2 linked regions of the Solidesulfovibrio magneticus RS-1 genome follow. The protein of the gene in region 2 interacts with the protein of the main gene of each other region in a pairwise test. Links are inferred from orthologs where the notes say so. Each region holds a gene or a part of one and is shown on either strand. Other genes may lie near its edges.

Region 1 (4,933 bases), 3.1 Mb from region 2 along the record:
CCGGTTCGGACCAACCTACCGTCCAAACGCACCCTCCTGCCTCCCCCCTTATCCCCTTTCTTCAACTGGGGGGTCCGGGGGCCTCAGGCCCCCGGCCGCCGGAGGCATCTTTCTGGCTTTCTCTTCGCGTACTACCGCTTCTTTTGCAGCTTGGCCCGGTAGAGGATGGCCCCGAGGTTCATGCCCAGCACCAGGACGATGAGCACCAGCGCCGTGCCGTATTGCAGGGGGCGGGTCTTGTCGATGTCGGTGCCGGCCGTGGCCAGGACGTAGATGTGGTACGGCAGGGCCATGACCGAATCGGTGATGTTGGTGGGCAGGTAGGGCGTGAAAAAGACCGAGGCCGTGAACATGATGGCGGCGGTTTCGCCGGCCACCCGGGAAAGGCCCAGGATCGCGCCGGTGAGCATGCCGGGCATGGCCGCCGGCAGGACCACCAGCCGGATGGTCTGCCACTTGGTGGCCCCAAGGCCCAGCGAGGCTTCGCGGTAGGTCTGGGGCACGGACTTGAGCGCCTCCTCGGCCGTGCCGATGATGACCGGCAACACGAGGATGGACAGGGTCAGGATGCCCGACAAGAGGCTGACGCCCAGGCCGAAGAAGGTGACGAAAAAGGCCAGGCCAAAAAGGCCGAAGACCACCGAGGGCACGCCGGCCAGGTTGTTGATCCCCAGGCGGATCAGCCGCAGGGTGCGGCCGGGCCGGGCGTATTCGTTGAGGTAGACGGCCGAGGCCACGCCGAGGGGAAAGGCGACGCACATGGTTCCCAGGCTTAAGTAGATGGTGCCCAGGATGCAGGGCAGGATGCCGCCGGCGGTCATGGAGTCGCGGGGCATCTCGGTTAAAAACGACCAGCTGATGGCGGGCAGGCCCTTGACGAGGAGAAAGCCGCAGATGAGCACCAGGGCGGCCATGTTGATGAGCGAGGAGGCCCCGAAAACGCCCCACATGATTTTTTGGGTGCGGTGGCGGCGGGCCAGCCCGGCATGGGTGAGGGCGGTCTGGTTCATGATGTCGCTCCTGGTCGCTTACAGGGTGGCCGCGCCGACCTGCTTGTGCTTTTCGGCCACGTGACTGGCGATGAGATTAAAGGCCAGAGTGAAAAGGAACAGCACGATGCCGATGGCGAAAAGCGCCCGGTAGTGGTCGCCGCGAAAGGAGGCCTCGGCCATTTCGGCGGCGATGCTCGACGGCATGGGCCGCACCGGGGAGAAAATCGAGTTGGGGATCATGGCCGCGCCGCCGGCCACCATGAGGACGACCATGGTCTCGCCGATGGCCCGGGACATGCCGAGCATGACGGCGGTGGAGATGCCTGACAGCGAGGCCGGCAACACCACTTTGGAGATGGTCTCGAAATGGGTGGCCCCCAGGGCCAGGGAGGCTTCCTTGAGTTCCCGGGGCACGGCGTAGATGGCGTCCTCGGACACCGAGCAGATGGTGGGCACGGACATAAACGCCAGCATGATGGCGGCGTTGAAAAGATTAAGCCCGGTGGCCAGGTCGAAGGTTTCCTGGATAAAGGGCGCAACCACCACCATGCCGAAAAAGCCGATGACCACGGACGGCAGGGCGGCCAGCAGCTCCACGATGGGCTTGAAGATGTCGCGGGTGCGGCGGCTGGCGATTTCGGCCAGGTAGATGGCAGTCATGACGCCCAGGGGGATGGCGATGGCCGAGGACAGGGCCGTGACGGCCAGCGAGGCCACGATGAGCGGAAAGATGCCGAACTCATGGGGTTCGGAAGTGGGATACCAGTAGTGGCCGAAAAGGAAGTCCGTCACCGAGACGATCTTGAAGATCGGCAGGCCCTCGATGAAGAGGTAGAGCATGATCAAGGCCAGGGCCACGATGGAGCTTAAGGCCGTGAGGAAAAAGGCGTTGCGGATCAGGTTGTCCTTGGACTGGCGCGACATGGCCATGGCGTCTCTCCCGGGAGCGCGCCCCGGCCCGCTTTGGCGGTCCGGGGCGCGAAGGGTTCTTCGTGGGGCGGGCGGGGTTTAGTTGATCGAGACGAAGCCGGCTTCCTTGACGAGCTTCTGGCCTTCGGCGCCAAGCAGGAAGTCGATCAAGCCCTTGACCGCGCCGGCGGGCTCGCCGTTGGTATAGATGTAGAGGTCGCGGGAGACGGGGAACTTCTTGGCCTTGGCGTTTTCGGCCGTGGGCTCGACGCCGTTGACCTTCAGCGCCTTGGTGGAGGCGTCGAGATAGCCGATGCCGACGTAGCCCAGGGCGTTCTTGTTCTTGCTCACGGCCTGAACCACGGCGCCGCTGGAAGCCTGCATGAGGGCGCCGGGGAACACGCGCTCCTTCTTCATGACCAGCTCTTCCCAGCTCTCGTAGGTGCCCGAGGAGGTGTCGCGGGAGATGACGACCACCGGGCCGTCGCCGCCCAGGTCCTTCCAGGAGGTGATCTTGCCCATGTAGAGGTCCTTGAGCTGGTCGGTGGTGATCTCGGTGAGCTTGTTGGCCGGGTTGACCACGGGCACGATGGCGTCGACGGCGCACACGATCTGCTTGGGCGCGATGTTCTTGGTTTTGGCCAGGTCGAGTTCCTTGGGCTGCATGGCGCGGGAGGCCATGGCCACGTCGGTGGCGCCGTCGATGAGCGCCTTGATGCCGTTGCCCGAGCCGCCGCCGGAAACCGAGATCTTCACGTCGGGATGGGCCTTCATGTAGGCTTCGACGACTTTCTGCATGATGGGCAGGACGGTGGTGGAACCATCGACCTTGATGGTGGTGTCGGCCAGAGCGGTAGAGGCCATCATCAGAAACGCGGCCACGATGCCAATAAGCTTTTTCATGAGAATCCTCCGTATAAAAGTGATGGTCGCGCAAGGTTGGCGCGAATTGCCCCAGGTGACGTGGTGAAGGTAGAAAGGCTCCGTTACGGTCCGGTGACGCGGGGGACAAGAACGCGTGACGTCGGTTCCGCCGTCCGTTTCCGCGCCATTTCCGGCATACGCCTCGGGCGGATTTGTGACAACGGTCCCGAACGGCCCGCCGCCACCTCGCCTGCCTTGACCCGGAACGGCCGGCGGTCTATCCATGGGATCAAGACGCCGTGCGCGTCACAATCCTTCAGCCGGAGCCGCCATGACGCCGCCGTTTATTTTGTCGCCCTCGCTTCTGTCCTCGGATTTCGCCCGGCTGGCCGACGAACTGGCCGCCCTGGAAGCGGCCGGATTATCCTGGGTCCACCTTGACGTCATGGACGGGCAGTTCGTGCCCAACATCACCTTCGGGCCGCCGCTTATCGCCGCCATGCGCAAAACGAGCCGGCTGTATTTCGACACCCACCTCATGATCGAGCGGCCCGAGCGCTATCTGGCCGAATTCCGGGCGGCCGGCTCGGACCTTATCTGCGTCCACGCCGAGGCCACCGTCCACCTGGAACGGGCCGTGGCCGAGATCGCCCGCCTGGGCGCGGCCCCGGCCGTGGCGCTCAATCCGGCCACGCCGCTTTCGGCCGTGGAATGGCTGCTGCCCCAGCTGGACATGGTGCTCATCATGACCGTCAACCCGGGATTCGGCGGCCAGTCCTTCATCCCCTTCTGCCTGGACAAGATCCGGGCCTTAAGCGCCCTGCGCCGGGAGCGGGGACTGGCGTTCCGCATCCAAGTCGACGGCGGCGTGACCCCGGACAACACGGCCGCCCTGCTGGCCGCCGGAGCCGATGTCCTAGTTTCGGGCTCGGCCTTTTTCGGACACCCTCCTTACAAGGAACGCCTCGATGTCTTTCACGCGGCGGCCGACTCCAAACCGGCCTAGCCGCCCCAGTCGCCGTCGGGCGGCCTCTCCGCCCGGCGCACGCCCGGTCCGGGCCGGACAAAACGCCACGTCCGACAAACGCCTGGCCCGGCTCACCTCCATCATCGCCGCCCTGGACCAGGCCATCGCCTTTATCGCGCCCTCGGGCGTCATCGCCGAAATAAACGACCGTTACCTGACCTGGCTCGGGCGCTCCCGGGCCGAAGTGCTGGGCGCGCGCCTCGAAGTCCTCGACCTGGATACCGAGGACTACCAGGCCGCCGCCTTCCTCGACCTCTTCCGCCGCGGCGTGGCCCATGCGCCGGTCTCCTTCGAAAGCCGGATCGGGGCGCGCGACGTCACGGTCAAGCTCCAGCCCGTCATTGAGGACGGCATGTTCGCCGGCCTCATTGTCTCGCTCATCGACGTCACCCCGCTGGTCGAGGCGAGGCTTGGCGTGGAGCGCGAAAAACGCTTCCTGGAACAAGTCATCACCATCGCCGGCGCGGCCATCTGCATCGTCAACCGCGACGATGTGGTGGTGACGATAAACGACGAATTCACGGCCATCACCGGTTATACCCGGGACCAGGCCCTGGGCCGGCCCCGGGTCCAGCTGCTGCGCGAATCGCCGCTCTCCCCCTGCTCGACCGCCCCCGGCGACGGCGCGGTGCAAAAACGTCAATCCACCATCGCCGCCCGAGGCGGCAAGCGTCTCACCATCCTCAAAAACGCCGCCCCCATCCTGGGCGCCGACGGCCAGATCACCGGCGGCATCGAATCCTTCGTGGACGTCTCCGACCTCATCCGGGCCCAGGTTCAGGCCGAGGAAGCCAGCCGTATGAAATCGGCCTTCCTGGCCAACATGAGCCACGAAATCCGCACGCCGCTCAATGCCATCATGGGCCTGTCCCAACTGCTGCTGCGGGCCAATCTTCCCCCGCAACAGCGGGAATGCGTCGAAACCATGCGGGCCGCCGGCGAGGGTCTGCTCGTCATCTTAAACGACATCCTGGACTTTTCCCGCATCGAGATGGGCCGCCTGGAAATCCGGCCCGCGCCCATGGACATCGACCGGCTCCTGGAGGAAGTCCGCCGGGTCATGGCCCAGGCCGCCGACCAGCAGGGGCTGACCCTGGCCATCGAACGCGACCCGTCCCTGCCCCGGGTGGTGCTGTGCGAT
Region 2 (7,313 bases):
CGCGGGGCCAGGGCCCGGGCCAGGGCCACCCGCTGCTGCTCGCCGCCGGACAGCTCGGCCGGGAAATGGCCGCGCCGCTGCGACAGCCCCACGGCGTCCAGGGCCTGGGCCGCCCGGTCGAAGGCGTCGGCCCGGCCGGCGAACTCCAGCGGCAGGGCCACGTTTTCCAGCGCCGTCATGGCCGGCACGAGGTGGAAGGCCTGGAACACGATGCCCACGTTGTCGCGGCGAAAGCGGGCCAGCGCGTCCTCGCCCATGGCCGTCAGGTCCTGTCCGGCCACGGTCACCGTGCCGGAGGTGGGAGCGAGCAGTCCGGCCATGAGCATTAAAAGCGTGGTCTTGCCCGCGCCCGAAGGCCCCATCACCGCCGCCACTTCGCCGGCGGCGGCGGCAAAGTCCACCCCGCGCAGGATGTTGACCCCGCCGGCCTGGCTTTGTAACGTCAGCCGCACATCGGACAAGGAAATCATGCACGCCTCCAACATCCCCACAGCGGGCGCGCCGCGCCCCGTGCCGTCCCCGGCAGGATACCAGCTTGCCCGGAAAAGACAAACCGCGCCGGTTTGCCTGGCCCTGGCCCTGGCCCTGGCTCTGGCCGTTCTTGGAGTTTTCATGCCGCAGACCGCCCCGGCCGCAACCCTGGCCGCCCTGGGCGACAGCCTCACCGCCGGCTGGGGACTGCCCGCCGCCGACGCCTACCCGGCCAAGCTCGCCCGCGCCCTGGCCGCGCGCGGCTATGACGTGGACATCCTCAATTTCGGCATCTCCGGCGACACCACCGCCGGCGGTCTGGCCCGCCTCGACGCGGTGCTGGCCGCCAAACCGGCCGGCGTCATCCTGGAACTCGGGGCCAACGACATGCTGCGCGGCCTGCCCACGGCCGTGCCCCGGGACAACCTCGACGCCATCCTGGCCCGGCTCAAGGCGGCCGGCATCCCGGTCCTGCTCTGCGGCATCCAGGCCATGCGCAACTACGGCCTGGGCTACGCCCGCGACCTCGACGCCGTCTACGCCGAGCTGAGCAAGAAATACGACGCCGTGCTCTACCCGTCCTTTCTCGACGGCGTCACCGGCGTTCCCGGCCTGACCATGCCCGACGGCCTGCATCCCACCGCCGCCGGAGTGGACGAAATGGTGCGGCGCAGCCTGCCCGCCGTGGAAACCTTTCTCTCGCGCCTGGGCGTGCGCCCGGCCGGCGCGCCGTAACCGCCATGCCCGCCCTTTTAGTCGACGTCGGCAACACCAACATCAAGTTCGGCCTGGCCGAGGCCGGCGGCCTGCTGTCGTCCTTTGCCCTGCCCACCGACCGCAGCGCCACCCCGGACAGCCTGGGTCTGGCCCTGGCCTCGGCGTTGCCCTTTCACGGCTGCCGGCCGGCCGACATCGAGGCCGCCGTGGCCTCCAGCGTGGTGCCGCCGCTTAATCCCATCATCGAACACGCCATTTCGCGCTATCTCGGCGTGCGGCTGCGCTTCGTGCCCACGGACATCCCCATACCGCTCAAAAACCTCTACGGCCGGCCCCACGAAGTCGGGGCCGACCGGCTGGTCACGGCCTTTGCCGGCCGCCGGGCCGTGGGCGCGGCCTCGGTCATCGTGGTGGATTTCGGCACGGCCACCAATTTCGACTGCGTCCAGGACGACGCGTTCCTGGGCGGGCTCATCTGCCCGGGCCTCATGACGTCGCTGTCCGGACTGGTCAGCAAGACAGCCAAGCTGCCCCACGTGGCCCTGGACCCGGGCGACGGGGCGCTGTCCATCGGCCGCTCCACCACGGACTGCATCAACCAGGGCTTTGTCTTCGGCTTTGCCGACATGGTGACGGGCGTCACCGCCCGCCTCAAGGCCCACCTCGGCGGCGACGTCCACGTGCTGGCCACGGGCGGTTTTGCCGAGAAACTCGCCCCCATCTGTCCGGTCATCCGCGACGTGCGGCCGGAACTGTTGCTCGAAGGGTTGCGGCAATTGTGGCTGGCCTCAAGCCGGCCGGGAGGCCGGAAATGACGATACTGCCGGAGATTCTCGGCTGCTACCAGTCCGAGAAGCGCGAGAAGATGGGCGGCCAGGGCGGTTCCGGACGCGGTTTTGTCCAGCGCATCGACTGGCTGGCCATGAAGCTCGGGCCGGCCCGCATCGTCATCTTTCCCCTGGACGAAAAACATCTGCCCATGCCCCTGCAAAAGATCGTCACGCCGGAAGAATTCCTGCGCCATTTCGTGCCGGCCCCGCTGCTCTACAGCGAGCGCATCGCCCCGGCCGCCTTGGTGCTGGCCAGGCTGCTGCGCGACGTCGGGCCGGGCCTGGACCACAAAACCCTGCCCCCGCCCGAACAGGCCCTTTTCCTGGTCATCCTGGCCGCCCTGGCCGCCGCCGGCCGGCCCGACTCCGGCGAGGACGCCCTGGCTGTGCTCCAAAGCAGCGGCGCGGCCACGGCCGAAGGCCAAAAGCTCGCCATAAACGCCTTTGGCATAAGCCTTCGCAAAAGCGGCGATTTCGACGGCGCGGCCAACTACTACCGCAAGGCCCTGGAGCTTTCCCCCCACGACGAACGCCTGATGTTCAACCTCGCCCGCACCCTCTACGAAAAAGGCGACGCCGCCGGCTGCCGGACGCTCCTGGAAAAGGCCGTGGCCGCCGACCCGGACTTCGCCGAGGCCAAGGCCTTCCTGCGCTACCTGGCCCGCCACGCCAAACCGGCCGGCGTCGAAGACTTCCCGGACATCACGATCTGACGAAGCCTGGGCGACATTCCCGATCCCCCCGCCGCCTCCGGCATTTTGCCCGACCCCGGGGCTTATAAATCGTTTGGAATTGCGCTACAGCCAACAGTGTCGGGCCACGCGGCCCGCCTTCCACGCACACAACGCCAAACCCCATACTTTCAAGGAGACCATCATGAGCACCATAGCGGCCGTTTGGGCCAGGGAAATCCTCGATTCGCGCGGCAATCCCACCGTCGAGGTGGAGGTCACCCTGGAATCCGGCGCGTCCGGCCGGGCCGCCGTCCCCTCGGGCGCGTCCACCGGCTCCCGCGAAGCCCTGGAAATGCGCGACCAGGACGCCTCCCGTTACGCCGGCAAAGGCGTCACCAAGGCCGTGGAGAACGTCCAGGGCGAACTGGCCGACACCGTCATCGGCATGGACGCCCTGCAGCAGGTGGCCATCGACAACCTCATGATCGACACCGACGGCACCGAGAACAAATCGCGCCTGGGCGCCAACGCCATCCTCGGCGTGTCCCTGGCCGTGTGCCGCGCCGCCTCCAACTTCCTGGGGCTGCCGCTGTACCAGTACATCGGCGGCATCAACTCCAAGGTGCTGCCCGTGCCCATGATGAACATCATCAACGGTGGCGCGCACGCTCCCAACAACCTGGACATCCAGGAATTCATGATCATTCCCCTTGGCGCGCGCACCTTTGCCGACGCCCTGCGCATGGGCGCCGAGACCTTCCACACCCTCAAAAAGATCCTGGCCGCCGACGGCCACATGACCGCCGTGGGCGACGAGGGCGGCTTTGCCCCCAACCTCAAGAGCCACGACGAAGCCTTCAAATACATCATCAAGGCCATCGAGGAATCCGGCTACCGCCCGGGTTCGGAAATCTCCCTGGCCATCGACGCCGCCGCCTCGGAATTCTATAAGAACGGCAAATACGTGCTCACCGGCGAGAACCTCTCCCTGTCCTCGACCGAAATGGTCGATTACTTGGGCGGCTTCGTCGAGCGCTATCCGCTGATCTCCATCGAGGACGGCCTGGCCGAGTCCGACTGGCCGGGCTGGAAGACGCTTACGCTGAACCTCGGCGAACGCATCCAGCTCGTTGGCGACGACATCTTCGTCACCAATCCCGACATCCTGGCCGAAGGCATCGACCAGGGCGTGGCCAACTCCATCCTCATCAAGCTCAACCAGATCGGCACCGTCACCGAGACCCTGGACACCATCGAGATGGCCAAACAGGCCGCCTACACCACGGTGGTCTCCCACCGCTCGGGCGAGACCGAGGACAGCTTCATCGCCGACCTGTCCGTGGCCGTCAACGCCGGCCAGATCAAGACCGGCTCGCTGTGCCGCTCCGACCGCCTGGCCAAGTACAACCAGCTGCTGCGCATCGAGGAAGAGCTGGAAGATATGGCCATCTACTACGGCCCGGTCATGGCCGGCCAGTGGTACGAAGAAGAGCCCGAAGGCGACGAAGAGTAGAGAAGAAAAGAAGAGAAAGACGAAGACTGCCTCCGGCGGCCGGGAGGGGCTAAGCCCCTCCCGGACCCTCCCTGAAAGGGGGAAAGGGGCCAGGCGGGGCTTCGTGAGACGCCCTGGGAACCAGTGAGGGTTTCCAGGGCGTTTTTGCTTTTGCTGGCCGCTTCGGCCAGTGGAAACCCTTTCTGCCACGCTGCCGCCCGCCGTCCCAGCCTCGCCCCCCCCTTTACCCCATGTCAGGGGTCCGGGGGGCTGAGCCCCCCGGCCGCCGGAGGCCTCTTCCTCCTCGCCTTTCCACCTCGCATCAGTAGACGACGCCCGCCTGCCCGGTTAAGAGTGTCGCCGTGACGTCGGCGGCTGGGGCCGCTGTTGACCGCTTTCCAAGGAGATTTCGCCATGCTGCTTATTGACGGCAAGAAAGTCGCGGCCGAATTGCGCCAGCGCGTGAAAAACGACGTGGACGCCCTGGTGCGCCAGCACGGGCGCGCCCCGCATCTGGCCGTCATCCTCGTTGGCGAGGACCCGGCTTCCCAGATTTACGTCCGCTACAAGGAAAAGGCCTGCGAGGAAGTGGGCTTCGTTTCCCGCATCTGGCGGCTCGACGGCGGCATCGGCCAGTGCGCCCTGGAGAAGCTCATCACCGAACTGTCCAGCAGCGAGGACATTGACGGCATCCTGCTCCAGCTGCCTCTGCCCAAGGGTTTGGACGCCCAGCGCTGTCTGGCCCTGGTCGATCCCAAAAAGGACGTGGACGGCTTCCATCCCGAAAACGTCGGGCGGCTGTCCATCGGGTTGCCCTGCCTCAAGCCGTGCACGCCGTTTGGAGTCATCAAGCTTCTGGAATATTACGGCCTTTCCCCGGCCGGCAAGCGGGCGGTGGTCATCGGGCGCAGCAACATCGTGGGCAAGCCCATGGCCATGCTGCTCTCTGCCGCCTCGCCTTTCGGCAACGCCACGGTGACGGTGTGCCATTCGCGCACGCCGGACCTGGCCGCCGTGGTGCGCGAGGCCGACTTCATCGTGCCGGCCATCGGCAAGCCCAAGCTCATCACCCGCGACATGGTCAAGCCCGGCGCGGTCATCGTGGACGTGGGCATGAACCGCCTGCCTGACGGCAAGCTGTGCGGCGACGTGGACTACGACAACCTCACCGACGTGGCTTCGGCCATGACGCCGGTGCCCGGCGGCGTCGGCCCCATGACCATCGCCACGCTCATGAGCAACACCGTGGAGGCCTACCGCTGGCGTCGCCAGCCCCCAGATTGCCCGATCTAGGCCCCAAGGGCGCGCGTGATATACCACCGGCCGTCCATCCCCCCTTTCAGGGAGGGTCCGGGAGGGGGTTACCCCCTCCCGGCCGCCGGAGGCATTCTTCTCTTCCTCCTTGGCCTCTCCGCCCCAGACCCTCGCGCCGCGTCCACGAGAAGCAACAGCGAAAAACCAGTAATTTTTCTTAAAAAATACTCTCGTATTTTTTAAGGGACGCGCCGCCATGCTGTCACTCGCCTCGATACCGCATTTCGCCAGAAACGCCCGCAGATTCCGGGAAATCGCCGGGGTGCTGGCGCGTTACGGCCTGGCCGAGTTTCTGGCCGCCACGGACCCGGCGTTTTTAAAAGACCTGCTGGTCAGCCCGTCGGGGGCCAGTCTGGCGACGCTGAAGCGTGAGGAACGGCTGCGGCTGGCCCTGACCGAGCTTGGGGGCACGGCCATCAAGCTTGGCCAGATACTCAGCACCCGGGCCGACCTCGTGGGGCCGGAGGTGGCGGCGGAACTGTCCAGACTGCGGGCCGACACCGAACCCGATGCGCCCGAGGCGGTGGAGCGCACGATCCGCGAGGCGCTTGGCGCGCCGGTGGAAGAACTCTTCGAGGGCTTTGATCCCGTGCCCATGGCCAGCGCCTCCATTGGCCAGGTGCATCGGGCCAGGCTGCCGGACGGCACGGCGGTGGTGGTCAAGGTGCGCCATGCCGGCATCGAGGAGCGGGTGCGGGCCGATCTCGACATCCTCATGGGCCTGGCCGAACTGGCCGAGCGGGGGGTGGTGGAGCTGCGGCTGTATCAACCCCTGGCCGTGGCCGCCGAGATGCGCCGCACCATCCTGCGGGAACTCGATTTCGTGCGCGAGGAGCGCAATCTGCGCCATTTCGCGGCCAATTTCGCTTCCGAGCCGGGCGTGGCCTTTCCGCGCCCCTATCCCGAGCGCTGCGCCCGGGAAGTGCTGACCATGGAAGAGCTGGTCGGGGAGCCGCTGTCGCGTCTGGCCGGGGAGCTTTCGCCCGAGGCCGCGGCCCGGCGCACGGCCATGGCCAAGCTTGCCGCCGACGTGTTCCTGGAGATGATTTTCCGCGACAACTTCTTCCATGCCGACCCGCATCCCGGCAATCTGCTGGTGCTGCCCGGCGACAGGCTGGGCATCCTGGACTGCGGCATGGTCGGGCGCATCGACGAGCGCACCCGGCGGGCCATGGAGGACGCGCTTTTGGCCGTGGCCGAGGGCGACGCCGAGGGGCTGACCGAACAGGTCATGCGCATCGGCCGGCTGCCGCCGGGCCTGGACCGGGCGGCGCTTAGGGCCGACATTGAGGATTTCGTGGCCGATTACGCCAGCCAGGAGCTTGGCGCGTTCGACCTGGGCGGGGCCATGGCCGACGTGGCCGCCATCGTGCGCCGCCACGGCATCCTGCTGCCGCCGGTGGTGGCCCATCTCATCAAAGTCTTTGTGGTGCTGGAAGGCGCGTCGCGAACGCTCTCCCCGGGCTTTTCGCTCATTGACGTCATCGCGCCCTACGCCGGCAAGATCATCGCCCGTCGGCTTTCGCCCGGGGCGCTTTTCACCCGCGCCCGGCGCAGCTGGCGCGACTGGAACGCCCTGGTCGAGAGTTTCCCCCGCGACGCCGCCGAGATCCTGCGCCGCGCCCGCGAGGGCCGGCTCGACGTGCACCTCGTCCACCGGGGCCTGGACGCCACCATAAACCGCCTGGTCTACGGCATCGTCACGGCGGCGCTGTTTCTCGGCTCCTGCCAGGTGCTGGCCAGCCGCGTGCCGCCGCTCGTCTTCGGCATCTCGCTCTTCGGGGCGCTCGGGTGCGCCGCCGCCGTGCTGCTCGG

What was found.
Region 1: the proteins of eno (region 2) and rpe interact in binary tests that used the Escherichia coli proteins (3 or more experiments, as listed by UniProt). The link is inferred for Solidesulfovibrio magneticus RS-1 from one-to-one orthologs.

Annotation. Positions count from the first base shown.
Region 1 is NC_012796.1:4,399,129-4,404,061, forward strand. The notes cover bases 2,173-4,933. They hold rpe (ribulose-phosphate 3-epimerase), read left to right. Parts: upstream 2,173-3,096; coding sequence 3,097-3,771; downstream 3,772-4,933. Other genes in these bases: DMR_RS18250 (PstS family phosphate ABC transporter substrate-binding protein), read right to left, coding at 2,173-2,804; DMR_RS18260 (hybrid sensor histidine kinase/response regulator), read left to right, coding at 3,734-4,933. In the rest of the region: phosphate ABC transporter permease PstA, read right to left, coding at 132-1,010; phosphate ABC transporter permease subunit PstC, read right to left, coding at 1,029-1,922; more of DMR_RS18250, read right to left, coding at 2,001-2,172. UniProt on the Escherichia coli protein: Catalyzes the reversible epimerization of D-ribulose 5-phosphate to D-xylulose 5-phosphate.
Region 2 is NC_012796.1:1,284,462-1,291,774, reverse strand. The notes cover bases 2,081-5,049. They hold eno (phosphopyruvate hydratase), read left to right. Parts: upstream 2,081-2,894; coding sequence 2,895-4,205; downstream 4,206-5,049. Other genes in these bases: folD (bifunctional methylenetetrahydrofolate dehydrogenase/methenyltetrahydrofolate cyclohydrolase FolD), read left to right, coding at 4,599-5,049; DMR_RS05325 (tetratricopeptide repeat protein), read left to right, coding at 2,081-2,731. Outside these bases: DMR_RS05340 (ABC transporter ATP-binding protein), read right to left, coding at 1-470; DMR_RS05335 (arylesterase), read left to right, coding at 469-1,206; DMR_RS05330 (type III pantothenate kinase), read left to right, coding at 1,212-2,003; more of DMR_RS05325, read left to right, coding at 2,000-2,080; more of folD, read left to right, coding at 5,050-5,477; DMR_RS05310 (ABC1 kinase family protein), read left to right, coding at 5,695-7,313. UniProt on the Escherichia coli protein: Catalyzes the reversible conversion of 2-phosphoglycerate (2-PG) into phosphoenolpyruvate (PEP). It is essential for the degradation of carbohydrates via glycolysis.